DNA from 3 places in the Streptomyces sp. NBC_01294 genome. Region 2 is predicted to be linked to each of the others. Evidence: riboswitches for the same ligand, from Rfam matches in the RefSeq annotation. Region 2 holds a riboswitch; each other region holds the start of a gene.

Region 1 (9,759 bases), 770 kb from region 2:
TGGTCGTCGACTACGTGTCCGTCCTCCGGTCGACCGGAGGCACGACCCCGCCCACCACACCGCCCACCACACCGCCGACGACGCCTCCCACGACGCCCCCGACCACCCCGCCGCCCGGCAACCGCGACGCGTACACCGCGATCCAGGCCGAGTCGTACGACGGCCAGGCGGGCGTGGTCAAGGAGACCACCGCGGACACCGGCGGCGGCCAGGACATCACGACGATCGGCAACGGCGACTGGGCGCTGTTCAGGGGCGTCGACTTCGGTTCCACACCGGCGAGGCAGTTCTACGGGCGGGTGGCGAGCGGCGCGGCCGGCGGGGTCAGCGGGCTCGTCGAGGTACGGCTCGGCAGCCGGACCTCGGCGCCGGTCGGGAGCTTCTCGATCGCGGGCACCGGCGGGTGGCAGAGCTGGCGCACCGTCCCCGCGAACCTCACCGCGGTCACGGGCACGCACGACGTCTACCTGACCTTCACCAGCGGCCGGCCCGCCGACTTCGTGAATGTCAACTGGTTCGGCTTCGGGCACTGAGCGGATCGCGGCCCGCCGGGTCCCTGTCCTCGGACGGGAGGGACGGGACACGGCACGGGGCGCGGGGCACGGGTGCGGCGCGGATGTGGCGACACCACTCGCCCCACCCGCGCCGCTTTCCCGCGTCTCCGGCGCACCCTCTGCCCTGGAGACCTGCCGGGGCCCCTCAGCCCCGGCCGTACGTGTGGAACCCGCGGCCGCTCTTGCGGCCGAGCAGACCCGCCTGCACCATCCGCCGGAGCAGCGGGGGCGGCGCGTACAGGGGTTCCTTGAACTCCTGGTACAGCGACTCGGCGATCGCCTCGACCGTGTCCAGGCCGATCAGGTCGGCGAGCTTGAGCGGTCCCATCGGGTGGGCGCAGCCCAGTTCCATTCCGGCGTCCACGTCCTCGGCACTGGCGAACCCGGACTCGGCCATCCGGATGGCGGCGAGGAGGTAGGGGACCAGCAGGGCGTTGACGACGAAACCGGCCCGGTCCTGGGAGCGGACGGTCGTCTTGCCCAGGGTGTCGCGGGCGAAGGCCTCGACGACGGCGAGGGTGTCCTGCGAGGTGTGGAGGGAGGACACGACCTCCACGAGGGGCAGGACGGGGACCGGGTTGAAGAAGTGCAGGCCCACCACCCGGTCCGCCCGGCCGGTGGCCATGCCGAGCCGCATGACCGGGATCGCGGAGGTGTTCGTGGCGAGGATCGCCTCCGGATCCTCCACGATCTTGTCGAGGCGGGTGAAGACGTCCACCTTGGCCTCGGGGTTCTCCGTGACGGCCTCGATGACGAGCCGGCGGTCGGCGAGGTCCTCCAGGTCGCCGGTGAAGACGAGCCGGGCGAGGGCGTCCTCGGCGGAGATCCGGTCCAGTTTGCCCCGCTGGACGGCGCGTTCCAGGGAGACGGCGACACGCTCCCGGGCGGCCCGGGCGGCGGCGGCGTCCGACTCGGCGACTACGGTGTCGAGCCCGGCGCGGGCGCACACCTCGGCGATGCCCGCGCCCATCTGGCCGCCGCCGACGACCCCGACGCGCTGGATGCGTGCCGCCGGCCGCACGGGGGCGCTCACGCGTTCACCCGCGCGTCGGCGCGGCGGACGAGGTGGCGGGTGTAGGCCTCGGGGGTGAAGAAGGCCGGGAGCCGGACCGACAGGGCGGTGTCCACGAAGACCTCCCGGGCTTCGGCCGCGAGCGCCTGCGGGTCCTCGTCCTGCAGCGCCGTGCATTCGGCGTCCAGGAGGTCGGTCACGGTCCCCCGGTCGACCCGGTCGTGGCGCAGCCACTGCCAGATCTGGACGCGGGCGATCTCCGCGGTCGCGGCGTCCTCCATCAGGCCGTACAGGGCGACGGCGCCGCTGCCGCGCAGCCAGGCGTCGAAGTAGCGCAGGGCCACGGCGACGTTCGAGCGGACGCCCTCCCGGGTCGGGGGCATGCCGATCCGGCGTACGGACAGCAGGTCGGCGGCCGTGACCTCGACGTCCTCGCGCATCCGGTCGGTCTGGTGCGGCCGGTCGCCCAGGACTCCGTCGAAGACCTCGCGGCAGACGGGCACCAGCCCGGGGTGGGCGACCCAGGAGCCGTCGAAGCCGTCCTCGGCCTCCCGCTCCTTGTCGAGGCGGACCTTCGCGAGGGCGGCGGCGTTGGCCCCCGCGTCGCGGCTGGGGACGTGGGCGGCCATGCCGCCGATCGCGTGGGCGCCGCGCCGGTGACAGGTGCGGACGAGCAGTTCGGTGTAGGCGCGCATGAAGGGGGCCGTCATGGTGACCTTGGCCCGGTCGGGCAGCTGGAAGTCGGTGCGGTGGCCGAAGGTCTTGATCAGGCTGAAGAGGTAGTCCCAGCGGCCCGCGTTCAGTCCCGCGCTGTGTTCGCGCAGCTCGTAGAGGATCTCCTCCATCTCGAAGGCGGCGGTGATCGTCTCGATGAGGACGGTGGCGCGGACCGTGCCGCGGGGGATGCCGAGGAGTTCCTGCGCGTGGAGGAAGACGTCGTTCCACAGGCGGGCCTCGTACCGGTTCTCCAGCTTGGGGAGGTAGAAGTACGGGCCGTACCCGGCGTCGATCTGGCGCCGCGCGCAGTGGAAGAAGTACAGGCCGAAGTCGACGAGCGAGGCGGACACGGGCCGGCCGTCGATCTCCAGGTGCTCCTCGGTCAGGTGCCAGCCGCGCGGGCGCACCATGACGGTCGCGAGGTCGGTCCCGAGGCGGTACTCCTTGCCCTCGGGGGTGGTGAAGTCGATGCGCCGTTCGACGGCGTCGAGCAGGGTGAGCTGGCCGCCGACGATGTTGGTCCAGGTGGGGGCGGTGGCGTCCTCGAAGTCGGCCATCCAGACCTTGGCGCCGGAGTTGAGGGCGTTGACGGCCATCCGGCGCTCCGGCGGGCCGGTGATCTCGACCCTGCGGTCGGTGAGGCCGGGTGCGGGCGGCGCGACCCGCCAGTGGGGGTCCTCGCGCAGCGCGCGGGTGGCAAGCGGGAAGTCGAGCGGGGTGCCGCCGGCCAGGTGGCCCGAGCGGCGGCGGCGCTCCTTGAGGATCTCCAGGCGGCGGTCGGCGAACGCGGCGTCGAGCCGGCCGATGAACTCCAGGGCCTCGGGTGTCAGGATCTCCTCGTGGCGCTCACCCGGTGCGCCGAGAACCCGGACACTGCTGGTCAGAGGCGAGAGGGACATGCGGTTCTCCTCAGCGGGGGCGGTGGGTGCCCGAGGGGGAAGTCCCTCGGGCACCCGGCGGGCCATGGCCGGCAGGACTGACGGCGCGGACTAGTGGAACTGCTCTTCCTCGGTGGAGCCGGAGAGCGCGGTGGTGGAGGAGGCCGGGTTGACGGCGGTGGAGACCAGGTCGAAGTAGCCGGTGCCGACCTCGCGCTGGTGCTTGACGGCCGTGAAGCCCTGCGCCTGGGCGGCGAACTCGCGCTCCTGGAGGTCGACGTAGGCGGTCATGCCCTGCTCGGCGTAACCGCGGGCGAGGTCGAACATGCCGTGGTTGAGGGAGTGGAAGCCGGCGAGGGTGATGAACTGGAAGCGGTAGCCCATCGCGCCCAGCTCCCGCTGGAACTTGGCGATCTCGTCGTCGTCCAGCGCCGCCTTCCAGTTGAAGGACGGCGAGCAGTTGTAGGCGAGCATCTGGTCCGGGTACCGCGCGTGGATCGCCTCGGCGAACTCGCGGGCCTGGGCGAGGTCCGGGGTGCCGGTCTCGACCCAGATCAGGTCCGCGTACGGGGCGTAGGCGAGGCCGCGGGCGATGACCGGCGCCATGCCGTTCTGCACCCGGTAGAAGCCCTCGGCGGTGCGCTCGCCGGTGGCGAACCGCGCGTCGCGCTCGTCGACGTCGCTGGTCAGCAGGTTCGCGGCGAGGGCGTCCGTGCGGGCGATGACCAGGGTGGGGACGTCGGCGATGTCGGCGGCGAGGCGGGCCGCGTTGAGGGTGCGGATGTGCTGGGAGGTGGGGACGAGGACCTTGCCGCCGAGGTGGCCGCACTTCTTCTCGGAGGCGAGCTGGTCCTCGTAGTGGATGCCGGCCGCGCCCGCCGCGATCATCGCCTTGGTCAGTTCGAAGGCGTTGAGCGGGCCGCCGAAGCCGGCCTCGGCGTCGGCGACGATCGGCGCCAGCCAGTCGGTCCCCCCGTCAATCGAACTGGTCGTGCCGCCCTCGGCGGTGGCGATCTGGTCGGCGCGCAGCAGCGCGTTGTTGATCCGGCGCACCACCTGCGGGACCGAGTTGACCGGGTACAGGCTCTGGTCCGGGTAGGTGTGGCCCGCCTGGTTGGCGTCGGCGGCGACCTGCCAGCCGGAGAGGTAGATGGCCTGGAGGCCGGCCCGGACCTGCTGGACGGCCTGACCGCCGGTCAGCGCGCCGAGGGCGTGGATGTAGTCGCGTTCGTGCAGCTGGCGCCACAGTCGTTCGGCGCCGCGCCGGGCCAGGGTGTGCTCCTCGCGGACGCTGCCGGAGAGCCGCACCACGTCCTCGGCCGTGTAGGTGCGCTCGATGCCCGCCCACCGAGGATCGTCGGCCCACCGCTGCTTGAGCTGCTCGGCCGCCGCCGTCGTGTTCGCCGTTGCCATGACCGTCACCGTTTCCATCCGTCGCTTGTCTTGCCAATGAGCGGGGCATTGACTGCTGCGCATTGGCACTCTGTGCCTGTTCGGGAGATGCGGCCGCCGAACCCGGCTGCAGGCCGAAGCTGAGCAATGCTGCCGAGCCGCCGGGCGGAACGGCCGGGGACACCGAAATCAGGGCGTGAATCGGGCCTGGAAGTCCACCTCGGCTGCCGGGTCCGGCTGACCGCAGGACCGACTCTGGCACTGACACCGAGTGCCAACAAGGAAGTACATCTGCCAAGCTTTGCGAATCTTCGGAGCCGAAATTGCCAAGGTTGCGAAGCTCCTCGGCGGCGAAGGTCCACGTACCCTGACGACGCATTGACGCATGCCAACGGTGGAGGAGTGCGGTGAGCAAGACGTACGCGGGAGCGCGGCTGCGGCGGCTCCGCGAGGAGCGGCGGATGACCCAGGCCGACCTGGCACGGGTGCTGGCCATCTCCCCCAGCTACCTCAACCAGATGGAGCACGACTCCCGGCCGCTGACCGTCCCCGTGCTGCTGCGCCTCACCGAGGCGTTCGGGGTCGATCCGGGGTTCTTCTCGGAGCGCGACACCAGCCGCCTGGTCGCGGACCTGCGCGAGGCGCTCGCCAAGGAGGTCGCCGAGGCCCGCGTCTCCCCCTCCGACCTGGCCGAACTGGCCACCCGGATGCCTGCCGTCGCCTCGGTCCTGCTGGACCTGGGCCGGCGCGGCCAGCTCCTGGCCGAGCGCCTCGCCGACGCCGCCGACGGCCGGGACGCGGTGACGGACGCACCCCGCTCGCCCCACGAGGAGATCCGCGAGTTCTTCTACCGGCGGCAGAACTACCTGCACGAGACCGATCTGGCGGCCGAAGCCCTCGCCCGCGAGATCGGCATCCGCCCCGGTGACGTCATCCGCGCCCTGACCCGCCGGCTGTCCGATCGGCACGGCGTCAGGACCGCCCCGGATTCCGACCGGCTGCACCACTACGACGCGACCGCCCGGGTCCTGCACCTGTCGAACCGGCTGCGGCCGGGCCAGCAGGCGTTCCGGATGGCCACGCAGCTGGCGCTGATCGAGTACGGGGCCGAACTGGACCGGCTGGCCACCGAGGACTTCCCGCCCGGCTCCCCCGTGCACGCCCTCGCGCGGATCGGCATCGCCAACTACTTCGCGGCCGCGCTCATCCTCCCGTACACGGCCTTCCACACCGCCGCGGAGGAGTTCCGCTACGACATCGAGCGGCTCACCGACCACTTCGGGATCGGCTACGAGACGGTCTGCCACCGCCTCAGCACCCTGCAACGGCCCAGGCTGCGCGGGGTTCCCTTCTCCTTCGTCCGGGTGGACCGGGCCGGGAACATGTCCAAGCGGCAGTCCGCCACCGGATTCCACTTCTCCCGCGCGGGCGGCACCTGCCCGCTGTGGAACGTGTACGAGGCCTTCGCCGCGCCCGGTCGCATCCACGTCCAGGTCGCCGCCATGCCCGACGGGCAGCGGTTCCTGTGGACCGCCCGCGCCGTCACCCGCCACCGCGGCGGCTGGGGCGAGCCCGGCAAGACCTTCGCGATCGGGCTCGGATGCGAGATCCGGCACGCCTCCCGGCTCGTGTACGCCGACGGGCTCGACCTCGACAACACGGCGGCGGCCACGCCCATCGGCATGGGCTGCAGGCTCTGCGAACGCCTCGACTGCCCGCAGCGGGCCGTCCCGCCGCTCGGCCGGGTCCTGGCCGTCGACGAGAACAGCAGCACTTTCATCCCGTACCCGGTGACCAGGAACTCCGCCCCGGCCCACGGCTGACGGACGCCGGCGCGCGGCAGGGGGGTCTGGACTTACTAGGACGTCCAACTATATGTTCGCCGCACAAGGTCCGCGGTGCAGGGAAGCCGGTGAGAAACCGGCACGGTCCCGCCACTGTGACCGGGGAGTGTGCTGCCATCCACACGCCACTGACGAGGTCTGTCGGGAAGGCGGGCGGCACGCGGTGATCCGGGAGTCAGGATACCGGCCGCGGAACGTTCCGTGTTGTCCACGAGGATGGAGCAGACACGCATGGCACCGGTTTGTACCCAGGACCCTGGTGATCCGGCGGAGCGCGCGCACACCTGCGCACGCTCGTAGTTCTCACGGCCTTCCCCAGCGGCGCACCCCACCGGGCGCGTTCGCCGGTCCGCCGTGCCATCCCCGGATCCAACCTGACGAGAGCAGGCACCCATGGTCCGTGAACTCACCCATTTCATCGGCGGCAAGCACACCACCGGAACATCCGGACTCTTCGCCGACGTGTACGACCCCAACACCGGCACCGTCCAGGCCCGCGTCCCGCTCGCCGGGCGCGCCGACACCGAGGCGGCCATCGCGAACGCCGAGGAGGCGCAGGCGGATTGGGGCCAGTGGAACCCGCAGCGCCGCTCGCGCGTGCTGCTGCGCTTCCTCCAACTGGTCGAGGGCGAGCGGGACTCCCTCGCCCGCATGCTGTCGGCCGAGCACGGCAAGACCGTCGCCGACGCGCACGGTGACCTGCAACGCGGCCTGGAGGTGGTCGAGTTCGCCGCCGGCGTCCCGCACCTGCTGAAGGGGGAGTTCACCGACAACGCGGGCACGGGCATCGACGTGCACTCCCTGCGCGCGCCGCTCGGCGTGGTCGCCGGGATCACCCCCTTCAACTTCCCGGCGATGATCCCGCTGTGGCAGGCCGCACCGGCTCTGGCCTGCGGCAACTCCTTCATCCTGAAGCCCTCGGAACGGGACCCGTCCGTACCGCTGCGGCTCGCCGAGCTCTTCCTGGAAGCCGGCCTGCCGCCCGGCGTGCTCAACGTGGTCAACGGCGGCAAGGAGGCCGTCGACACCCTCCTCGAAGACCCCCGCGTGCAGGCCCTCGGCTTCGTCGGCTCCACCCCGATCGCCGCGCACATCTACGCCACCGCCGCCGCCCACGGCAAGCGCGCCCAGTGCTTCGGCGGCGCCAAGAACCACATGATCGTGATGCCGGACGCCGATCTCGACCAGGCCGTGGAGGCGCTCATCGGCGCCGGATACGGGTCGGCCGGCGAGCGCTGCATGGCCATCGCCGTGGCCGTCCCCGTCGGCGAGGAGACCGCGGACGCGCTGGTGGCCAAGCTGAAGGAGCGCATCGCCACCCTGCGCGTCGGCCGCTCCGACGACCCCGAGGCAGACTTCGGGCCGCTGGTGAGCCGTGACGCGCTCGACCGGGTCAACCGCTACGTGGGCATCGGCGCCACCGAGGGAGCCGAACTCGTCGTCGACGGACGCGGGTTCACCCTGGCCGGGCACGAGAACGGCTACTTCGCCGGCGCCACCCTCTTCGACCGGGTCACCCCCTCGATGCGGATCTACCGGGAGGAGATCTTCGGGCCGGTGCTGTCCGTCGTACGGGCCGCCGACTACGAGGAGGCACTGCGCCTGCCCACCGAGCACCCGTACGGCAACGGCGTCGCGATCTTCACCCGCGACGGCGACACCGCCCGCGACTTCACCCGCCGGGTGGGCGCCGGCATGGTCGGCGTCAACGTGCCGATCCCCGTCCCGGTGGCGTACCACACCTTCGGCGGCTGGAAGCGGTCCGGTTTCGGGGATCTGAACCAGCACGGACCGGACTCCATCCGCTTCTACACCCGGACCAAGACCGTCACCTCGCGCTGGCCCTCCGGGGCCAAGGAGGGCGCGAGCTTCACGATCCCGACGATGGGATGAGCGCCGTGACCACCCTCACCGAGGACCAGCTCGCCCTCGCCGAGGTCACCCTCGACTTCGCCCAGGAGCACCTGGCCCCGTACGCCGTCGCCTGGGACCGGGACAAGCACTTCCCCGTCGAGGTCATCCGCCGGGCCGCGGTCCTCGGTCTCGGCGGCGTCTACGTGCGGGAGGAGCACGGCGGTTCGGGGCTCGGCCGCGCCGACGGCGTCCTCGTCTTCGAGACCTTGGCCACCGGCTGCCCGTCCATCGCCGGCTACCTCTCCATCCACAACATGGTCGCCTGGATGATCGACCGCTACGGGGACGCCGCGCAGCGCCGCCGCTGGCTGCCGGGCCTGTGCTCGGCCGACTCCCTGGGCAGCTACTGCCTCACCGAACCCGGGGCCGGCTCCGACGCGGGAGCCTTGCGCACCCGCGCCGAGCGGAACGGCGACCACTACGTGCTGACCGGCGTCAAGCAGTTCATCTCCGGCGCCGGGGCCGCCGGGGTCTACATCGTCATGGCCCGCACCGGCGAGAGCGGGCCCGGCGGGATCTCGGCGTTCGTCGTCGCACGCGAGGACCCCGGGGTCTCCTTCGGCCCCAACGAGCACAAGATGGGCTGGAACGCGCAGCCCACCCGCCAGGTCGTCCTCGACGGCGTGCGCATCCCCGCCGACCGCCGGCTCGGCGCCGAGGGCGACGGCTTCCGCATCGCCATGAACGGCCTCAACGGCGGCCGGCTCGGCATCGCCGCCTGCTCGCTCGGCGGCGCCCAGAGCGCCCTGGACCGCAGCCTGGTCCACCTCGCCGACCGCGAGGCCTTCGGAGGGCGGCTCCTGGACGCCCAGGCGCTGCAGTTCAGGCTCGCGGACATGGCCACCGAACTGGCCGCCGCCCGCGCGCTGGTCCGGCAGGCCGCCGAGGCCCTCGACTCGGACGATCCGCTGGCCCCCCGGCTGTGCGCGATGGCCAAGCGTTTCGCCACCGACACCGGCTACACCGTCGCCGACCGGGCTCTGCAGCTCCACGGCGGATACGGCTACCTCGGCGAATACGGCATCGAGAAGATCGTCCGCGACCTGCGCGTCCATCAGATCCTGGAAGGCACCAACGAGATCATGCGGGTCATCGTCGCCCGCGGACTCACGGAGACCCTGCGATGACCCACGCACCCCACGCACCCCACGAAGACCGCGACCACGTCCTGCTGCGCACCGAGGGCCACGCCGCGTACCTCACCCTCAACCGCCCCAAGGCGCTCAACGCCCTCAGCCACGCCATGGTGCTCCGCATCGACGAGGCGCTCACCGCCTGGCAGCACGACCCGGCCGTCGAGACCGTCGTCATCGAGGGCGCCGGTGAACGCGGCCTGTGCGCCGGGGGCGACATCCGCTCGATCCACGAGGATGCCCGCACGGGCGGCAGCGCCTCCGCGGACTTCTGGCGCGACGAGTACCGGCTCAACGCCCGCATCGCCCGCTACC
Region 2 (9,759 bases):
GGCTGCCAGGAGGCCGCCTGCATCGCGAACGTGTCCCTGCCGCAGAAGGTCCGCGGACCGGGGACGGCGGTCATGCCCGGGGCGGCCGGTGCGGCGTGCACGCGCCGGACGAGCGCGTCGCCGCCCCCCGCCGAGCCTCCCGGGTCGGGCGCCGTCACCGTTTCGTCGAGCTCGTACACCACGACGGTTCCACTCATACCCCGACGGTAGGCCGCCCGGGGCGCTCACGCCGCCTCGACACCGCGAAACGCGGATCGCAATCGGGGCCGGACCCGCCCCGCCGTCCGAACGCGTCGCCTTCCGGGGAAGGGTTTGACTGACGAGTCATCAGGTCATCCGTCCCGGACTCTTGACTCCGTCGGTGCCAGTCGCGATTCTCGTCCCACTGTTTGTGCGGTCCATGTCAAGCCGTCGTCATGCCGTGTGGCTTGTCGTGCCCCCCGACCGAAGACGTGAGTGATGACCATTTCCCGACACACGCACCCCAGGCGCAGGCCCCTCGCCGTCCTGTCATTGCTCCTCGCCGTGGTGGCGATGGTGCTCGGCCCCGTACCCAGCTCCTCCGCCGACCCCGGCTGGTGGAATCCGGTCGCGCGGCCCGCGCCCGACTCCGCGATCAACGTCACGGGCGAGCCCTTCAAGGGGACCGACGCGCAGGGGCGGGTCCGGGGCTTCGTCGACGCGCACGACCACCTGATGTCCAACGAGGGCTTCGGCGGCCGGCTCATCTGCGGCAAGCCGTTCTCCGAACTGGGAGTGGCCGACGCGCTCAAGGACTGCCCCGAGCACTACCCCGACGGCTCGCTCGCGATCTTCGACTTCATCACCAAGGGCGGCGACGGCAGGCACGACCCCGACGGCTGGCCGACCTTCAAGGACTGGCCCGCCCACGACTCGCTGACCCACCAGCAGAACTACTACGCCTGGGTCGAACGCGCCTGGCGCGGCGGTCAGCGGGTCCTCGTCAACGACCTCGTCACCAACGGCGTGATCTGCTCGGTCTACTTCTTCAAGGACCGCAGCTGCGACGAGATGACCGCCATCCGCCTGGAGGCGCAGAAGACGTACGACATGCAGGCCTACATCGACAAGATGTACGGCGGCCCCGGCAAGGGCTGGTTCAGGATCGTCACCGACTCCGACCAGGCCCGCGACGTCATCAAGCAGGGCAAGCTGGCCGTCGTCCTCGGGGTGGAGACCTCCGAGCCCTTCGGCTGCAAGCAGATCCTGGACATCGCGCAGTGCGGCAAGGCTGACATCGACCGCGGCCTGGACGAGCTGCACAAGCTGGGCGTGCGCAGCATGTTCCTGTGCCACAAGTTCGACAACGCCCTGTGCGGGGTGCGCTTCGACCAGGGCGCCCTCGGCACCGCGATCAACGTGGGCCAGTTCCTGTCGACGGGCACCTTCTGGAAGACGGAGAAGTGCACCGGCCCGCAGCACGACAACCCGATCGGCATCGCGGCGGCGCCCGCGGCCCAGAAGGAACTGCCGGCGGGCGTGTCGGTCCCGTCGTACGCGGCGGACGCGCAGTGCAACACCCGCGGTCTCACCGAGCTGGGCGACTACGCCGTCCGCGGCATGATGAAACGCAAGATGATGCTGGAGATCGACCACATGAGCGTCAAGGCCGCGGGCCAGGCCTTCGACATCCTGGAGTCCGAGTCCTACCCGGGCATCATCTCCTCGCACAGCTGGATGGACCTCAACTGGACCGAGCGGCTCTACAAGCTCGGCGGCTTCATCGCCCAGTACATGGGCGGAGCCGAAGGGTTCAGCGCGGAGGCGAAGCGCACGGACGCGCTGCGCGACAAGTACAACGTCGGCTACGGCTACGGCACCGACATGAACGGCGTCGGCGGCTGGCCCGGCCCCCGAGGGGCGGACACCCCGAACCCGGTGCGCTACCCCTTCCGCAGCACCGACGGCGGCTCCGTCATCGACAAGCAGACCACCGGGCAGCGCACGTGGGACCTCAACACCGACGGTGCCTCGCACTACGGCCTGGTCCCGGACTGGATCGAGGACATCCGGATCGTCGGCGGCCAGGGCGTGGTCGACGACCTCTTCCGGGGCGCCGAGTCCTACCTCACCACCTGGGGTTCGTCGGAGAAGCACAAGGCCGGGGTGAACCTGGCCGCGGGCGCGGCCGCCTCGGCCAGCTCGTCGGAGTGGAACCCGTTCACGAGCTACGCGCCGTACCGGGCGGTCGACGGGAACACGGGCACCCGCTGGGCGAGCGACTGGAGCGACGACCAGTGGCTCCAGGTCGATCTCGGGACCCCGAGCCTGGTCAAGCGCGTCACCCTCGACTGGGAGCGCGCGCACGGGAAGGCGTACCGCGTCGAGCTGTCGACCGACGGCACGAACTGGCAGTCCGCATGGTCCACCACCACCGGTGACGGCGGCCTGGACACGGCGCTGTTCACCGGCACCACGGCCCGCTACGTCCGCATCCACGGACTGCAGCGCGGCACCCAGTGGGGGTACTCGCTCCACGAGGTCGGCGTCTTCAGCAGCTGACACCGCCGAGGCGTCGTCCAGGGGCCGGGGCCGGCCGGATCTCCACCGATCCGGCCGGCCCCGGCCGCCTTCCCCGGCCCGCCGCGGCACCGCACCGCGCAGGACCACACCGCACGGCACGGCACGGGACGGCACCGCACCGCACCGCACGCACAGCACCGCACGCACAGCACGAACCGAGAGGAACGCCCATGGCACGGATGCCGTCGGCCGAGCGGCGCCGCCAGCTGACCGAGGCCGCGATCCGCGCGATGACCCGCGACGGCGTCGCCCGCACGACGACCCGGTCGATCTCCGCCGAGGCGGGCGTGTCACTGAGCGTCTTCCACTACTGCTTCGACTCCAAGCAGGCCCTGCTGGAGTCCGTCATCACGGCGATCACCGAGCACAGCATCACCGTGGTGAAGGAGGCGATCCAGCCGAAGGCCACCCTCCGGGAGACCGTCCGGGCCGGCTTCCAAGCGTACTGGGACCATGTGTCCGCCCACCCGGGCGAACACATGCTCACGTACGAACTCACCCAGTACGCCCTGCGCCGACCGGGCTTCGAGCACCTGGCGCGACGGCAGTACGAGCTGTACTGCGACACCTACGCCGAACTGATCGAACAGCTCCGTCACCGGATGGGCTTCGCCCTCCGCGTGCCCGTACCGGTGCTGGCGCGCTATCTGGCGGCCATGACCGACGGACTGACGCTGAACCACCTCGTCCTCGGCGACGACACGATCTCGGCGGACATCCTCGACATGATCACCGACCACGTCGCCGGCCTCGTCGGTGAGGACGCCGCCGTGGCCGCGCCCTAGATCTCGCTGCGCACCTGCCGGGCCGCCTCCACCAGGTTCTCCAGGGAGGCCTTCGTCTCCGGCCAGGCACGGGTCTTCAGCCCGCAGTCGGGGTTGACCCACAGCCGTTCGGCCGGGATGGCCGCCAGTCCCTTGCGGAGCAGCGCCGACGTCTCGGCGACGGAGGGGATCCGCGGCGAGTGGATGTCCCAGACGCCGGGGCCGACCTCGCGCGGGTAGTCGGCGCCCGCCAGCTCGTCGGCGACCTGCATGTGGGAGCGGGCGGCTTCCAGGCTGATGACGTCGGCGTCGAGGTCCTCGATGGCCTCGACGATGTCGCCGAACTCGGCGTAGCACATGTGCGTGTGGATCTGGGTGTCCGGACGCACGCCCGCGGTGGTGAGCCGGAAGGACTCGGTGGCCCACGCGAGGTAGGCCGCGTGGTCGGCGGCCCGCAGCGGCAGGGTCTCGCGCAGGGCCGGCTCGTCCACCTGGATGACGGACGTGCCCGCGGCCTCCAGGTCGTTCACCTCGTCGCGCAGGGCCAGCGCGACCTGGCGGGCGGTGTCGCCGAGCGGCTGGTCGTCGCGGACGAAGGACCAGGCGAGCATGGTGACCGGGCCGGTGAGCATGCCCTTGACGGGGCGGCCGGTCTGCGACTGGGCGTACGTGGTCCAGCGCACGGTCATCGGGTCGGGGCGGGAGATGTCGCCGGCCAGGACGGGCGGGCGGACGTAGCGGGTGCCGTAGGACTGGACCCAGCCGTGCTGGGTGGCCAGGTAGCCGGTGAGCTGCTCGGCGAAGTACTGGACCATGTCGTTGCGCTCGGGCTCGCCGTGCACCAGGACGTCGATGCCGGCCTTCTCCTGGAAGGCGAGGACTTCCCGGATCTCGGCCTCGATGCGGTCCTCGTAGCCGGTCCTTTCGATGCGGCCGGCCCGCAGATCGGCGCGGGCCGTGCGCAGTTCAGTGGTCTGCGGAAACGATCCGATGGTCGTCGTGGGGAGCACGGGCAGGCCCAGGCGGGCGTGCTGGGCGCTCGCGCGCCTCTCGTACGGCTGGGAGCGGCGGCCGTCGGCGTCCGTGACGGCCGCGGTCCGGGCGCGTACGGCGGGGTCGCGGGTGAGGGCGGAGTTCGCGCGGGAGGCCAGGTCGGCCCGGTTGGCGGCGAGTTCGGCCGTGATCGTCTGCGTGCCGCGGGCGAGGCCGCGGGCGAGCGTGGAGATCTCCGCGGTCTTCTGCCGGGCGAAGGCGAGCCAGCGCCGGACCTGCGGGTCGATGTCCCGTTCGGCGCCGGCGTCCAGCGGCACGTGGAGCAGGGAGCAGGACGCGGCCACGTCGACCCGGCCGGCCAGGCCCAGGAGGGTGCCGAGGGTGGCCAGGGACTTCTCGAAGTCGTTGATCCAGATGTTGCGGCCGTTGACGACGCCCGCGACGAGGCGCTTGCCGGGCAGGCCCCCGACGGCGGCGAGGTCGGCGAGGTTCGCGGCGGCGGCGCCGGTGAAGTCCAGGGCGAGACCGTCGACGGGGGCCTTGGCCAGGACGGGCAGGGCCTCGCCGAGCCGGTCGAAGTACGAGGCCACGAGCAGCTTCGGCCGGTCGGCCGCGGCGCCGAGCTCGCGGTAGGTGCGGGCGGCGGCGTTCAGTTCGGCCGGGGTGCGGTCCTGCACCAGAGCGGGTTCGTCCAGCTGCACCCACTCGGCTCCGGCCGCGCGCAGGTCCGCGAGGACCCGCGCGTACACGGGCAGCAGGCGGTCGAGCAGCGTCAGGGGCTCGAAGTCGGCCGCGACGCCGGGGGCGGGCTTGGCCAGCAGCAGGTAGGTCACCGGGCCGACCAGCACCGGACGGGCGGTGTGGCCGAGGGCCAGGGCCTCCTCCAGCTCGGCGACCTGCTGCGCGGAGTCCGCCGTGAAGACGGTGTCGGGGCCCAGTTCCGGCACCAGGTAGTGGTAGTTGGTGTCGAACCACTTGGTCATTTCGAGCGGCGCCACCTCCTGGGTGCCGCGCGCCATGGCGAAGTAGCCGTCGAGGGCGTCGGTCCGTACGGCGGCGCGGTGGCGTGCGGGGACGGCGCCGACCATCACGCTGGTGTCCAGCACGTGGTCGTAGTACGAGAAGTCGCCGGTCGGCACTTCCGTGATGCCGGCGTCGGCCAGCTGCTGCCAGTTGGTCCGGCGCAGGTCGCGGGCGGTCTCCCGGAGGGCGTCCGCGGTGACGCGGCCCTTCCAGTAGCCCTCGACGGCCTTCTTCAGTTCCCGGTTCCGCCCCTGTCGGGGGTAGCCGTACACGGTGGCCGCGGTGGCCTGTACTGCGGCGGCGGCTGGGGTCGTGCGGGTCACGGAACTCTCCTTCGCGAGCTTTTCCTGTGGACCCGGTGAGGGCCTCAGGCGCGAAGGGATGACGAACCGGACGGACCTCGACCGTTGACCGGGCACCTGCCCGCGGCCGTCCGCCTGATGTGTCGCCGACCCGCCCACGAGGTCACCGGGATTTCCGCGCGCGATCGGTCGCACACGGGCAACGGGCAGGTCTTCGGACTCGCGGGCACGTCTCGTCGTACGGATGCCGTACGAGACTCCTACTGGCCGTCGCTTCCCAGACCCGGCCGGGCCCAGTGCGTATGACGGCGGTCGTTCCCGCTCACCGCTGCGGGGCAGTCCCGGATTCCCACCGGGTTCCCTCTTACGACGCATCCCGCCTGGCGGACGGGGCGAACCAGCTGCCCGGCCAGAGTAGATGGCGTTCCCCGGCGGCGGGCGGAGGTGTCCAGCATCCGGATGTCGGGATGAGACGTCCGGGTCTCCCGCTCCTCACCGACCGGCGAAACCCGGCCATGGCGTGAATTGCGTCACTGAGTCGCGCATTGTGTCCCCCTTGTCCGTTTGCCACTTCGAACTGCCTGGTCAGGGCGCTAGGTTGCAGCTCTCTGCATCGAGATCACCCGATACTCACCGGAAGGCCGAGGACGTATGGCCACTCGTTTGTCCGCGGCGCGGGCTGCCCTGGTGGCCGTTGTGGCGTGGGGATCGCTCACCGGCTGCGCGGCCGACGAGGAAGGACTGCAGTACGCGACCGACTACGGGAACCACGAACCGCTGGGCGTGGTCGGCCATCCCACCTCCGACTCCCTCCGGATCACCCAGAAACTGATCTGGCGGATCGCCGACGGGAAGGCCGACGAACTGGCGTCGCTCGCCGCCGACGGCGACGAGGTGAACGGCGAGAGCCGCACGACCGCGCAGAACTGGATCCAGGCCTTCCGCAAGGGGGCCGGGGGCAAGGTGACCGCGGAGTTCTACGACGAGGGGTCCGTGCGGCAGATCGTCGTCGTGTACTTCCACGACACGGCGCAGACCAAGGCGTTCCACGTCCGCATCACCGGGAGCACCGGAGAGGGCGGCTGGCGCGTGAGCATGCGCGAGCCGGATCCGAGGGAGGCCTCGGCGGTCCCCGAGTGGGTTCCGAAGGCGCCTGGGGGTCTCGGCTCGAAGACTCCGCGCTGACCTGACCGATCACATTCATCTGGAGGCATGTTGTTCCCTCGTAGAGGTCGCCGCCCTCGGGCCGCGGTCCCCGTGAGGCCGGCGGCGGCCCTGCGGGCCGCCCTCGTCTGCGCCCTGGCGCTCGGCGCGCTCACCGGCTGCTCGAGGGAGTACGACGCCGAGGACGTGCAGTACGCCGGGGACTACAGCAGCCACCCGCCGCTCGCGGTCGTCGGGTACCCGTCCACGGGCACGTTGGGGATCACCCAGCAGGTGGTGTGGCGGATAGCCGACGGGAAGGCCGACGAGCTGGCGTCCCTGGCCAACGACGCGCAGGACAAGGGCACGACCAAAAAGACCGCCGAGAACTGGATCGCCGCGTTCCGCAAGGGCGCCGGAGGGAAGGTCACCGCGGAGTTCTACGACGAGGGGTCGTACCGGCAGACCGTCGTGCTCTACCTGCACGACACCGGCCAGATCAAGGAGATCCACGTCCTGCCCGGGAGCACGGAGTACAGGGACGTCTGGCGGGTGAGCATGGGCGAGCCGGACCCCGCTGAAGCCACCGCCGTAGCGCCTTGGGTGCCGAAGAAGCCGGGCGAGCTCGGTTCGACGATGCTCCCGTGACCTGATCCGGCCCCGACCCGTCAAGGGGTGTCGCCCCCGCGGGAAACCGCGGGGGCGACGCCCCTTCCCGTTCCCGCCGAGGAGGAGGGTCAGGTGCGGTCCAGCAGGGTGGTCAGCACCTTCTGGAGCACCACTTCCGGGTCCATGACGGCTTCATCGGCCGAGCGCCACGCCACGAAGCCGTCCGGGCGGACCAGGACCGCGCCGGCCGCGGTGGTGCCGTGCACCTCGGCCCAGTCCGCGCCGTCCTCCGGGATCAGGTCGGCCTCCGGCCCGGTGCCGATCCCGTACGCGTCCAGGCGCACGTTCATCCGCTTGGCGACGGACCCCGCCGCACCGCTCCACGACGTGCCCTCGGAGCTGAGCAGGACGAACGACCGCTCGTAGAGGTCGACGGTGGACTTCCGCTCCGGCACCCCCGGTGCGCGCAGCCACATGTGCGGCGCCCGGGTTCCCGGCTCGCCGCGGAGCGCCATCCGTTCGGGCAGGACGGGCAGGTCCGGGTCGGTTCCCAGGACCGCGCCCTCGTTGTACCGGTAGCCCATGACCACGGGGAGGACGCCGGCCTGCGGGCCACCGCGCGGGGCGGGCTCGGGGGCGGGCTCGGGGAGGGTCTGGGCGTCCGGCTCGTACCCCGGGTGGCTGTGCTCCGCCGAACGGGCCGAGGCGCGTTCGGCGGTCGCCCGGGCCACCGGCAGCCGCTCGGCCTCGTACGTCTGCAGGAGCCCCGGGCCCGCCGCACCGTCCAGTACCGCGGCCAGCTTCCAGGCGAGGTTGTGGGCGTCCTGGATGCCGGTGTTCGAGCCGAACGCCCCGGTGGGGGACATCTCGTGGGCGGAGTCGCCGGCCAGGAAGACCCGGCCGGCCGCGTACCGCTGCGCGACGCGCTCGGCGGCGTGCCACGGGGCCTTTCCGGTGATCTCGACGTCCAGGTCGGGAGCGCCCACGGCCCGGCGGATGTGCTCGACGCAGCGCTCGTCCGTGAAGTCCTCGAGCGTCTCGCCCCGGTCGGGGTGCCAGGGCGCGTGGAAGACCCACCGCTCGCGGTTGTCGACCGGCAGCAGCGCCCCGTCGGCGTCGGGCTTGGTCAGGTAGCACACGATGAAGCGCCGCTCGCCGACCACCTCCGCGAGGCCGCGGGACCGGAAGGTGATGCTCACGTTGTGGAACAGGTCGCCGTGGCCGTTCTGGCCGATGCGGAGCTGTTCGCGCACGGGGCTGCGGGGCCCGTCGGCGGCGACGAGGTAGTCCGACCGCACGGTGCTGTGCTCCCCGGTCTCCCGGTTCTTCACGATCGCGGTCACCCCGCTCTCGTCCGTTTCGAAGGAGAGGAGTTCGGTGGAGAACCGCAGGTCCGCCCCGAGGGTGGGGGTCACGGACATCAGTACCGGCTCGATGTCGTTCTGGCTGCACAGGCACCATGCCGACGGGCTGAAGCGCGCGAGCGCACCCCCGGGGTCGATCTGCTCGAACAGCCACTCCTGGTCTTCGCCGGTCAGCGAGCCGCCTTGCAGGATTCCGTGGTTGTCCGACAGGACCGAGGCGGCCTCTCGGATCCGGTCCTCGACGCGGGCGACCCGGAACAGCTCCATCGTCCGTACGTTGATACCGCGTCCGCGTGGGTGCAGGGAGGTACCCGCGTGCTTCTCGACCAGCATGTGCGTGATGCCGTGTCGGCCGAGGAACAGCGAGGTGCACAGGCCCACCAGCGAGCCGCCCACGATGAGGACCGGGACGCGGTGGTCGACGTTTTCCTTCATGGCTCTTCCATGCCCTGTGCGAGGGCGGTTCCCTCGCCCGTTCACCCGCTTGGTTCTCCCCTCTCGCGCCGCAGGGATTACGGGACAACGATCGGTTCGGGTGGCGCCGCCCCGTGGCGACCGTGTGGTCTCGAAGGAGTGTGAACGATGACAACCTTGTCGGAACGGATATCCCAGTCCGCCTTCGACGGCTCGAGGCTTCGGGTCGTGCTGCTGCTGGATCTGTACGACGGTGCGCAGAACCAGTTCCTGGAGGTCTACGAGCATCTCCGCAAGCAGGTGTCCTCCGTCCCCGGACACATCAGCGACGAGTTGTGCCAGTCGATCGAGAATCCCTCCCAGTGGCTGATCACCAGCGAATGGGAGAGCGCACCGCGGTTCCTGGCCTGGGTCAACAGCGAGGACCACGTCGCGTCGGTGCAGCCGCTCCACGGCTGCGTACGCGACACCCGCTCACTGCGTTTCAGCGTGCTGCGGGAGACCAGCAAGGACCCGGTGCCCCTGGCCACCACCGTCCCCCGCTCGTCCTCCCCTTCCACGCACTTCGCGGATCGGGCCGAGGGCCTGCAGATCGCTCCGCGG
Region 3 (9,759 bases), 760 kb from region 2:
CGCGTTCTCCTCGCCGACTTTCCACTTCGCCGACTTGACGAACTGGAACACCCCGATCGACCAGCCCTGGTTCCAGGCGCGCAGCGCCAGCCCGAAGGCCGCCGTGGACTTGCCCTTGCCGGGACCGGTGTGGACGAAGACGAGCGGACGGTTGCGGCGCTGGCGCGTCGTGAGTCCGTCGTCCGGAACGACGGACGGCTGTCCCTGCGGCATTACGCGGCCCTCCTGTTGCTGTGGGGTGATGCACTGGATGTCACGGCGGTACGTACGTTCTTCACGAGTCCGGCCAGCGAGTCGGCCCGCAGCCCGTCGAGCGAGACGGCGGGCCCGCCGAGATCGGCGGCCAGGACCCCGGCCAGCCCCAGCCGGACCGGCCCCGATTCGCAGTCCACGACCACGGAGGCGACGCCCCCGGCCTGCAGCAGCCGCGCGCTGCGCCCCGCGAGCTCCCGCGGGGTGCCGTCCGACCGGCCCGTCGCGGTCCCGGCCGAGGTGGCCCGCCCGTCGGTGACGACCACGAGCAGCGGCCGGCGCGAGGGATCCCGCAGCCGCTCGATCCGCAGCACCTCGTGGGCCTTCAGCAGCCCGGCGGCCAGCGGGGTGCGGCCGCCCGTCGGCAGCTGCTCCAGCCGGGCCGCGGCCGCGTCCACCGAGGACGTCGGCGGCAGCGCCAGCTCGGCCGTGGCACCCCGGAAGGTGATCAGGCCGACCTTGTCCCGGCGCTGGTAGGCGTCCAGGAGCAGCGACAGCACGGCGCCCTTGACCGCGCTCATGCGCTGCCGGGCGGCCATCGAGCCGGAGGCGTCGACGACGAAGAGGACGAGGTTGCCCTCGCGGCCCTCCCGCCGGGCCTGGCGCAGGTCGTCCTTGCGGATCACCAGACCGCGCCCGTTGCGGCCGCGCGCCTTCTGGTGCGGGGCGGCCGCGTGCACGGTGGCCGCCAGGTGCAGCTTCGTGAGGTGGCCGCGGGGGCGCTGGGCGCCGGTGGTCCGGCCGTGGGCGGTGCGGGCGCGCGAACGCCGTCCGGCCGCGCCCTCGCCGAGCCCCGGCACGCTCAGCATCTTGGTACGGAACGGCTCGGCGGCCCGTACGGCGGCCTGTTCGGGCCCGCCGGCCTCCTGCGCGGAGGGCTGCGGGGCCTCGGGGGCGTCCGAGGGGGCCTCGGTGGTCTCGGCGGGCTCGGCCGGGGCGTTCGCGTCCTGCGGGCCGCCGCCCTGCGGGGGCACCCCGCCGCCGCCGTCGGGGCCGTCGCCGTCGCCGTCGCCGTCACCATCCGGGCCCTCGGGGTCCGGGTTCGGGTCCGGGTCGGGCTCCGGCTCCGGGTCGGGCTCGCGCTCCGGCTCCTCGTCGGGGAACTGGTCGAGGATCTCGTCCAGCCGGTCCTCGTCCAGGCCCGGCGCGTCGAAGGGATTGCGGCGCCGGCGGTGGGGGAGGGCCAGCAGCGCGGCCTGCCGCACGTCCTCCTTCAGCACGGCGCTCCGCCCGGCCCAGGCGGCCAGGGCGGTCGCGGTCCGCGCCATCACGATGTCGGCCCGCATGCCGTCGACCTCGAAGCCGGCGCAGGTCGCGGCGATCTGCAGCAGCGCGGTGTCCCCGAGCCGGACCTGCGGGAGCAGCGCCCGCGCGGCCACCACCCGGGCACGGACCTCGTTCTCGTCACCGGCCCAGCGGTCGGCGAAGCCCGCGGGATCGTCCTCGTACGCGAGCCGGCGGCGCACCACCTCGACCCGCAGGGCGGGCTCGCGGGAGGCGGCGACCTCGACGGTCAGCCCGAAGCGGTCGAGCAGCTGCGGCCGCAGCTCGCCCTCCTCGGGGTTCATCGTGCCGACGAGCAGGAAGCGGGCGGCGTGGCGTACGGAGACGCCCTCGCGCTCCACGTACGAGGCGCCCATCGCCGCGGCGTCGAGCAGCAGGTCGATCAGGTGGTCGTGGAGGAGGTTGACCTCGTCGACGTAGAGGATCCCGCGGTGGGCGTCCGCGAGCAGCCCGGGCTCGAAGGCCTTCACGCCTTCGGCGAGGGCCCGTTCGATGTCGAGGGCGCCGACGAGGCGGTCCTCGGAGGCGCCGACGGGCAGCTCCACCATGCGGGCGGGCCGGGCGCCGCCGGGGCCGGGCTCGTGCGGGCCGTCCGGGCAGGCCGGGTCCGGCGCGCCGGGCGCGCAGGAGAACCGGCACCCGGGTACGACGTCGACCTGCGGCAGCAGGGTCGACAGCGCGCGCACGGCGGTGGACTTGGCGGTCCCCTTCTCGCCGCGCACGAGCACACCACCGACCGCGGGGCTCACGGCGTTGAGCAGGAGCGCCAGCCGCAGGTCGGTCTGGCCGACCACTGCGGTGAACGGATAGGGCGTGCTCATGTGTTGCTCACTCCTTGGATGCGGACCGTGGCAGGGGCCTGGCCGGATGCTCTGCGCGGAGCCGTGGGCGAGTGCGGCGCCGTCGCCGGGGCCCCGTCCCGGACCCCGCGCCTCAAACGCCGGCGAGGCTGGAAGACCGGGGCTCCGCCCCGCGCCCCGCGCCTCAGGCGAGGCTGGTTGTCGAGCCCCGCCGGCGATTGAGGCGCGGGTCCGGGCAGGGCCCGGGAAACGGAGAAAGGGCGGGTAGGGGAACAGCCCCGCAGGGCGCGGCCCCTCACGGCGCGCCCGGTGGGAGGAAGGGGAGGCCCGACGGGGCGCCGGCCTCGATCAGCCGCAGCAGCGCATCCGTGTCCGCGTGCTCCTCGATCAGGTCGCCCAGCAGGTCGAGCTGCTGCTCGCGCAGCGCCTCGAACGACGTGTCCGGCGCCGGCACGAACCGCCGCCCCGCCGCCGCCGCGACCTCCCGCAGGAACGCCCGGCGGAAGCCGTCCGACTCCAGCGAGCCGTGCCAGTGGGTGCCCCACACCGATCCGACGCGGCAGCCGTCGAGGAAGGGCTCCCCGCCCAGGACCTGCGCGACCCCGTGGTGGATCTCGTAGCCCGTCACGGCCTCGCCCAGCGCCGAGCCCACCGGCCGGGCCAGGGTCTTCTCCGGCGCGAAGCGCACCCGTACGGGCAGCAGCCCGAGGCCGTCCACCGCCCCGGCCCGCGATTCGACCTCGTCCTCGATGTGCTCGCCCAGAACCTGGAACCCGCCGCAGATACCCAGGACCGGCCGCCCCTCGGAGGCCCGCCGCGCCAGCGCGTCCGCGAGTCCGCGTTCGCGCAGCCACGCCAGTGCCTTCACCGTGCCCCGGGTGCCGGGGACGACGACCAGGTCCGCGTCGGCCAGTTCCTCGGCCCGGTCCACGAACCGCACCACGACCCCCGGCTCCGCCGCGAGCGCGTCGACGTCCGTGAAGTTCGACATCAGCGGCACCGCGCACACGGCGACCCGCAGCACGTCCTCGCCCACGGGCGGCGCCACCACGGATTCCCGTACCGCGCCCCGCAGGGAGACCCGCAGGCCGTCCTCTTCGTCGATGCCCAGCCCGTGCCGGAACGGCAGCACCCCGTAGGTCGCCCGCCCGGTCAGGCCGCGCAGCATCTCCATGCCCGGCTCCAGCAGCGACACGTCGCCGCGGAACTTGTTGACCATGTACCCCGCGATCAGCGACTGGTCCTCGGGGGAGAGCAGTGCGGTCGTCCCGAAGAAGGACGCGAAGACCCCGCCCCGGTCGATGTCGCCCACCACGACCACCGGGAACCGCGCGGCCCGCGCGATCCCCATGTTCACGATGTCGGTCCGGCGCAGGTTGATCTCGGCCGGACTCCCCGCTCCCTCGCAGATCACGGCGTCATACGTGCCCCGCAGCTGCTCCAGGCAGTCCGTGACGATGCCGAGCAGCTGCTCCTGGCGCCCGCCGTGGTAGCCGCGCGCGCTCATCTCGCCCACGGGCTTTCCCAGCAGCACCACCTGGCTGCTGCGGTCGCTGCCGGGCTTGAGCAGCACCGGGTTCATCAGCGCCGTCGGCTCCACGCGGGCCGCCTGGGCCTGCATCGCCTGGGCGCGCCCGATCTCGGCGCCCTCCCGCGTGACGAACGAGTTCAGCGACATGTTCTGCGCCTTGAAGGGCGCCACCTTCACGCCTTGGCGGCTCAGCCAGCGGCAGATGCCCGCCGTGACCACGCTCTTGCCGGCGTCCGACGTGGTGCCCGCGACCAGCAGACCGCCGCCGCGCTTCGCGCCGCTCATGCGCGCCGCCCTCTCTTGGTCGTACGGGGGATCAGCAGTCGGGAGACCAGCAGCCGGGCGGCCACACAGGTCCCCAGGGCCAGCCAGGTCACCTGCTGCGACAGCCGGACCGCCCGCTCGATGTCCGCGACCTCCACCGGCCGCCCCTTCTCGCCGTTCAGCACGGCACGGTGCTCGACCCGGCCGCCGTACGCCAGGGTCCCGCCCAGTCTGACGCCGAGCGCCCCGGCGAAGGAGGCCTCGACGGGTCCGGCGTTCGGGCTGGGGTGCGCGGCGGCGTCCGAGCGCCAGGCCCGTACGGCTCCCCGCCGGTCGGGTCCGGCCAGTACGGCGGCGGCCGCCGTCAGCCGGGCCCCAGGCCAGCCCGCCAGGTCGTCGAGCCGGGCGGAGGCCCAGCCGTAGCGCAGGTAGCGGGGGGACTTGTGGCCGACCATCGCGTCCAGGGTGTTCACGGCGCGGAAGGCCAGCAGGCCCGGGACGCCGGCGACGGCGCCCCACACCAGGGCCCCGACGACCGCGTCGGAGGTGTTCTCGGCGACGGACTCCACGACCGCGCGGGCCATCTGCTGCCCGTCCAGGGCTTGCGGGTCGCGCCCGCACAGGTGGGGCAGCCGCTCCCGGGCCACCTCGGTGTCCCCTGCGGCGAGCGCCCCGCCGATGGCGCGGGCCTCGCGGCCCAGCGAGGTGCCGCCCACGACGGCCCAGGTGGCGGCGGCGGTCAGGGTGATACGGGCGGCAGCGGGCCGGGAGCGCACGGCGCGGGCGCCCAGCGCACCGACGGCGGCCGCGCCCCCGGCGCACACCAGGGTGTGCAGGAGGCCCCGGGCGCGGTCGTCGCGCCACAGGGAGCGCTCGACGGCGGCGGCGGCCCGCCCGAAGGCGGCCACGGGGTGCCCTCGGCGGGGATCACCGAGGATCCGGTCGCCGATCAGGCCCGCCGTGGCGCCGTACGCGAACACGCGATCGGCACGCATGGTGGCAGGTATGTCCTCACTCAGGGTCCGCGCCCTGGTTCGACGTGTCCGGCGGCGAGAGTTCCTGGCTCCCGGGACGCACGCGCGGCGTGCGCTCCCCGGTGACAGTGGCGGGACCGCGCCGGATTCGCACCGGACTTCCTCTCCATGCCGCCGTATTGGCTCGGGCAGTCCACCACGCACCGAGAACGCCCGTCAACTCGCCGTTGACCTGCGGCGCTGCAGGGGCGGGAGATGCGAAAGCTCCCCCCGGGAGAAACCCGGAGGGAGCCTTCGCGCCCGGCCCGCCGTACGGCGGGGGATCAGGCGACGATCAGGTAGATCCCGTACGTCACGGCGGCCGCGACGAGCGTGAAGCAGAGGTACGCGCCGCTGCGGGCCAGGGTGGCGGCGCCGCCCTGCTCGGTCGCGGCCTCGTGCTTGGACAGGCCCATCAGGCCCAGCGTGAACAGGGCCACGAGGGCGACGGTGGCGAAGAGGCTGACCCCGAAGACGGAGCCGAGCGCTTCCCAGTCGATCTTCATACTGCCGTTTCCTCTGTGTGTCTCGGTCAGACCGCGGCGGCCGGAGCCGCCGGGGTCGTCGTCGCGGCCGGGATGGTGGCCTTGAGGGCGTCGTCCGTGACCGCGGCGGTCGTACCGGCGGCTGCGACCGTCGTGCCGGCCGCGGCGACGGTCGGCGGGACGGTGACGGCCGCGATCGCCGTGGTGACGACACCCGGCTCGTGGGCGTCGACCGGCTCCACGTCGTTGACGTTGCTGTGGTCGACGACCTGGCGGCGCGAGATGAGCCAGATGGCGAGGCAGGAGCCGACCAGGAAGACGGTGACGGCGGCGATGCCGATGTCACCCGTGCGCATGACCAGCTCGGCACCGGCCGAGACCAGCGCGGCGGCCGGCAGGGTCAGGCCCCAGGCGACGAACATGCGGGTCGCGGTGGACCAGCGGACCACACCGCCCTTGCGGCCCAGGCCCGCACCCATGACCGCACCGGAGCACGAGTGGGTGGTGGAGAGCGAGAAGCCCAGGGTGGAGGAGGCGAGGATGACGGACGCGGCCGAGGTCTGGGCGGCGAAGCCCTGCTGCGGCTGCAGGTCGGTCAGGCCCTTGCCCATGGTGCGGATGATGCGCCAGCCGCCCAGGTAGGTGCCCATCGCGATGGCCACACCGGCCGAGACGATGACCCACACCGGCGGGTTCGAGTCGGGGGCGATCGCACCGCCGGCGATGAGGGCCAGGGTGATGATGCCCATCGTCTTCTGCGCGTCGTTGGTTCCGTGCGCGAGGGAGACGAGGCCGGCCGAGGCGATCTGACCGGCGCGGTAGCCCTTGGCGGAGGTCTTGTCGCCGACCTTGCCGCCCATCTTGTAGGTGACCTTGGCGGCCAGGTACGCGGCGATGCCGGCCACCAGCGGGGCGGCGATCGCGGGGATGAGCACCTTGGTGACGATGACGCTGCCGTTGACCGCGCCGATGCCGGCGGAGGCGACCGCGGCGCCGATGAGGCCGCCCATCAGGGCGTGCGAGGAGCTGGAGGGGAGGCCGACCAGCCAGGTGACGAGGTTCCAGAGGATCGCGCCGACGAGGGCCGCGAAGATCACTTCTGGCTGGATGCCGTCCTCGTTGACCAGGCCCTTGGAGATCGTCTTGGCGACCTCCACGGACATGAACGCGCCGACGAGGTTGAGCACGGCGGACATGGCCACCGCCGTCTTGGGCTTGAGGGCGCCGGTCGAGATGGTGGTGGCCATCGCGTTGGCCGTGTCGTGAAAACCGTTCGTGAAGTCGAACACGAGAGCGGTGATGATCACGATCCCGAGGAGAAGCGTTATGTGCTCCATTTACCCAGGCTTCTGTTTGACGTCAGTGGCTCGGCGACCGTAGGCAACCTGGGTGAACGGAAGGTGAACTGGCGCGGGCGGAGCGGTGTACGGGCACGGGGCCCCATCGCGACATTCGTCCTGATTCTGTCGTAGAAATCAGCATTAATGCACGTCAAAGCCGGGTGAATGAACCCCTCCGGGTGGCCCGGCGCCGCATCCGGCCCTGCGCCCGGAGCCCCTGAAGAGACCTAGATCACCCCTCTCCCGGCGCTGGCGGAGGGATCCCCTCCGGTGGCCCGCCCGAGCCCGGGCGCAGACACTGGAGCGGTGCGAACCGCGACAGCGACGGCAGCAGCCGTCACCACCGCTCTCCTGGGCGCCGGCGCGGCCGCCGTCGCGGTCGGCCGGTACGCCGCCGACGCGGCCCTGCGGCCCGAACCCGGCCGTCCGCTCCCCGGCGGGCCGCGGCTGAGCATCCACTCCACCGCCCCCGGCCGGGTCGCGCTGACCCGCTCGCTCACCTCCCTGCGCCCCGGTACGTACGGCCTGGTCGCGCCGGGCGTGCACGCCGTCGTCGGGCCCGTGCTCCCGGACGCCGAGCACGACCCGGACACCGTCGTACGGGAGCTCCTCTCCGTCACCCACGGCACCCTCGCCCCCGGGACCCGGGTCACCCTCACCCCCCAGGTGTACGTCGGCGACCCCCGCACCGCCCTCGGGCTCGACCACGCCGACGTGGACGTCCCCGGAGAGCTCGGCGCGCTCCCCGCCTGGTTCCTGCCCGGGGTCCGGGACACCTGGGTGATCACCGTGCACGGGCTCGGCGGCAGCCGCGAGCACCCGATGGTGGTCATGCCCTTCCTGCACCGCCACCGGCTGCCCGTCCTGGACCTCGGCTACCGCGGCGACCTCGGCGCCCCCGCCTCCCCGGACGGCCTCGGCCACCTCGGCGAATCGGAGTGGCGGGACCTGGACGCCGCCATCCGCTACGCCGTGCGCTACGGCGCCCGGCGCGTGGTCCTGCACGGCTGGTCCACCGGCGCCGCCATGGCCCTGCACGCCGCCGAGCGCTCGGCGCTGGCCGACCGGATCTCCGGGCTGGTGCTGGACTCGCCGGTACTCGACTGGCACACCACCCTGCGCGGGCTCGCCGCGGCCCGCCGTACCCCGGCCGTGGTGCTGCCGCTGGCGGTCCGGGCCGCCGAGGGCCGCGCGGGACTGCGCGCCGACCACCGGCCGCCGGGCGCGGACCCCGGCGCGCTGCGCGTCCCCGTACTGATCTTCCACGGCCCGGACGACTCGCTCGCCCCCTGGGGCCCCTCCCGCAGGCTGGCCGCGGCCCGCCCCGATCTCGTCACCCTGCACACCGTGCCCGGAGCCGGGCACGGTGCGATGTGGAACGCCGGCCCGGCCGGATACGAGGAGGCCCTGCGCCGCTTCCTCACCCCCCTCATGTGAGCCTCATGTGAGCGCCCGTCATGTGAAGGCCGTGTGACGGACCGGGTCCTGCGGGCGTGTTGTCCCGGTCTGCACCACGGGCGATCGGCGGCAAGCGTTCATTCCGTTTGGGCTTTCGGCCAGTGACGGGCGAGACTGCTTCCGTGACGTCCCGAAAGCCTGATGAGCAGTTGGCTCGCGACTCCAGACTCCGACTCGTCTCCCCGCGGTCGGTCGCCGCGGCCCGCAAGGCGGTGACCGACCGGCGTACCCGTCCCGCCCCGCGCCCCCCGGCGGGCACGCCCGCCACGGCCGACCTCGCGAACCGGGCCCGGGCCTCGCTCGCCGATGCCGTACGCCTGACCCGCTGGGCCGAGCGCAACCTCGGCGCCGGAGACGGCGGCCGGCCCGCCCCCACGGGCGCCCTGGCGCCCTCCGACGTCGAACGCGCCGCCGCGGAACTGGGCCTGACGCACGGCCAGATCCGGGTCGGCTGGGACCGGGCCCGCCTCGCCGGCCTGGTCGAGGTGCACGGCGGCCACGCCCGGCCGGGCTGGCGGCTGCGCGCATGGGACCGCGACGACACCGCCGTCCTGCGCGGCTGGGTCGCCCTCTTCGACGCCTGGTCGCTGGTCCACCCCGCCCCCGCCGACATCGCCCCCGCGGCCGTCGCCGAGGTCGTCGAGGCGATGCCCCAGCTCCTCTCCCTGCTCCAGCTCTCCGCGGGCGCGGTGACCGTCCCCGACCTGCTCGACCTGCTGGGCCAGCGCGTCACCGAGCTGCGCGACGAGCGGTGCGAGATCCCCTACGACGCGGAGCCCGCGGCCGAGGGAACGGCCCCCGACGCCGAACCGGGAGCCCCGGCCGAACCGGAAGACCCGGCCGAACCCGAAAACCCGGCTCCCGCCGAGCAGGGAGCCCTCGCCGAACCGTCCGCGGTCCCCGGTTCCGCCGAGGCCCGTCCCGTCCCGCTCGCCCGGCTGCTGCGCTGGGCCCTCGGCGGTCTCGCCGCCGTGGACGCCGTCACCCTCGGCCCAGCCCGGGCCACGCTCACCCCGCTCGGCAGCTGGGCCGTCTGGGTCAAGCTGGAGCAGATCTGCGTCGCGGCGCAGAGCCCCGCCGGGAACATCGAGCAGTCCGCCGCCGCCATGCTGCACGGCTGCGCGCGGCTCACCCCCGGTCCGGCCCGCGCCGAGTACCAGGCCTGGCTCGCCGCCCGGCCCGTCGGCCACGCCGTGGCCGAGCTCCTGCAGGCGGCCCGCGGCGAGGACGCCCTGCTGCGCGGCCTCGCCTTCGAGGCGCTGCGCGTGGTCGGCGCCCCCGCCGAGCCCGAGGTGCGCGCCGCCGTACGCGAGCCCGCCCTGCGCCCCTACG

What was found. A riboswitch is a leader RNA that binds a small molecule or an ion and turns the genes downstream of it on or off. The one in region 2 is predicted to bind cobalamin.
Region 1: another riboswitch for cobalamin. It lies ahead of OG534_RS35115 (CoA-acylating methylmalonate-semialdehyde dehydrogenase); the one in region 2 lies ahead of metE (5-methyltetrahydropteroyltriglutamate--homocysteine S-methyltransferase).
Region 3: another riboswitch for cobalamin. It lies ahead of OG534_RS28170 (cobalamin biosynthesis protein); the one in region 2 lies ahead of metE (5-methyltetrahydropteroyltriglutamate--homocysteine S-methyltransferase).

What each region holds. Positions count from the first base shown of each region.
Region 1 covers NZ_CP108423.1:7,757,660-7,767,418, reverse strand. The annotation lists gene OG534_RS35140 (glycoside hydrolase family 16 protein) at 1-533, shown strand, start outside; gene OG534_RS35135 (3-hydroxybutyryl-CoA dehydrogenase) at 700-1,587, opposite strand; gene aceB (malate synthase A) at 1,584-3,182, opposite strand; gene aceA (isocitrate lyase) at 3,273-4,574, opposite strand; gene OG534_RS35120 (short-chain fatty acyl-CoA regulator family protein) at 4,961-6,376, shown strand; cobalamin riboswitch at 6,433-6,603, shown strand; gene OG534_RS35115 (CoA-acylating methylmalonate-semialdehyde dehydrogenase) at 6,791-8,290, shown strand; gene OG534_RS35110 (acyl-CoA dehydrogenase family protein) at 8,287-9,438, shown strand; gene OG534_RS35105 (enoyl-CoA hydratase/isomerase family protein) at 9,435-9,759, shown strand, end outside.
Region 2 covers NZ_CP108423.1:6,989,182-6,998,940, reverse strand. The annotation lists gene OG534_RS31700 (hypothetical protein) at 1-197, opposite strand, end outside; gene OG534_RS31695 (galactose-binding domain-containing protein) at 460-2,523, shown strand; gene OG534_RS31690 (TetR/AcrR family transcriptional regulator) at 2,715-3,329, shown strand; gene metE (5-methyltetrahydropteroyltriglutamate--homocysteine S-methyltransferase) at 3,326-5,647, opposite strand; cobalamin riboswitch at 5,815-6,043, opposite strand; gene OG534_RS31680 (hypothetical protein) at 6,278-6,811, shown strand; gene OG534_RS31675 (hypothetical protein) at 6,884-7,417, shown strand; gene OG534_RS31670 (FAD-dependent oxidoreductase) at 7,507-9,177, opposite strand; gene OG534_RS31665 (SchA/CurD-like domain-containing protein) at 9,325-9,759, shown strand, end outside.
Region 3 covers NZ_CP108423.1:6,228,646-6,238,404, forward strand. The annotation lists gene cobO (cob(I)yrinic acid a,c-diamide adenosyltransferase) at 1-213, opposite strand, end outside; gene OG534_RS28160 (putative cobaltochelatase) at 213-2,357, opposite strand; gene OG534_RS28165 (cobyric acid synthase) at 2,632-4,152, opposite strand; gene OG534_RS28170 (cobalamin biosynthesis protein) at 4,149-5,126, opposite strand; cobalamin riboswitch at 5,164-5,317, opposite strand; gene OG534_RS28175 (hypothetical protein) at 5,429-5,650, opposite strand; gene OG534_RS28180 (inorganic phosphate transporter) at 5,677-6,966, opposite strand; gene OG534_RS28185 (alpha/beta hydrolase) at 7,276-8,406, shown strand; gene OG534_RS28190 (hypothetical protein) at 8,550-9,759, shown strand, end outside.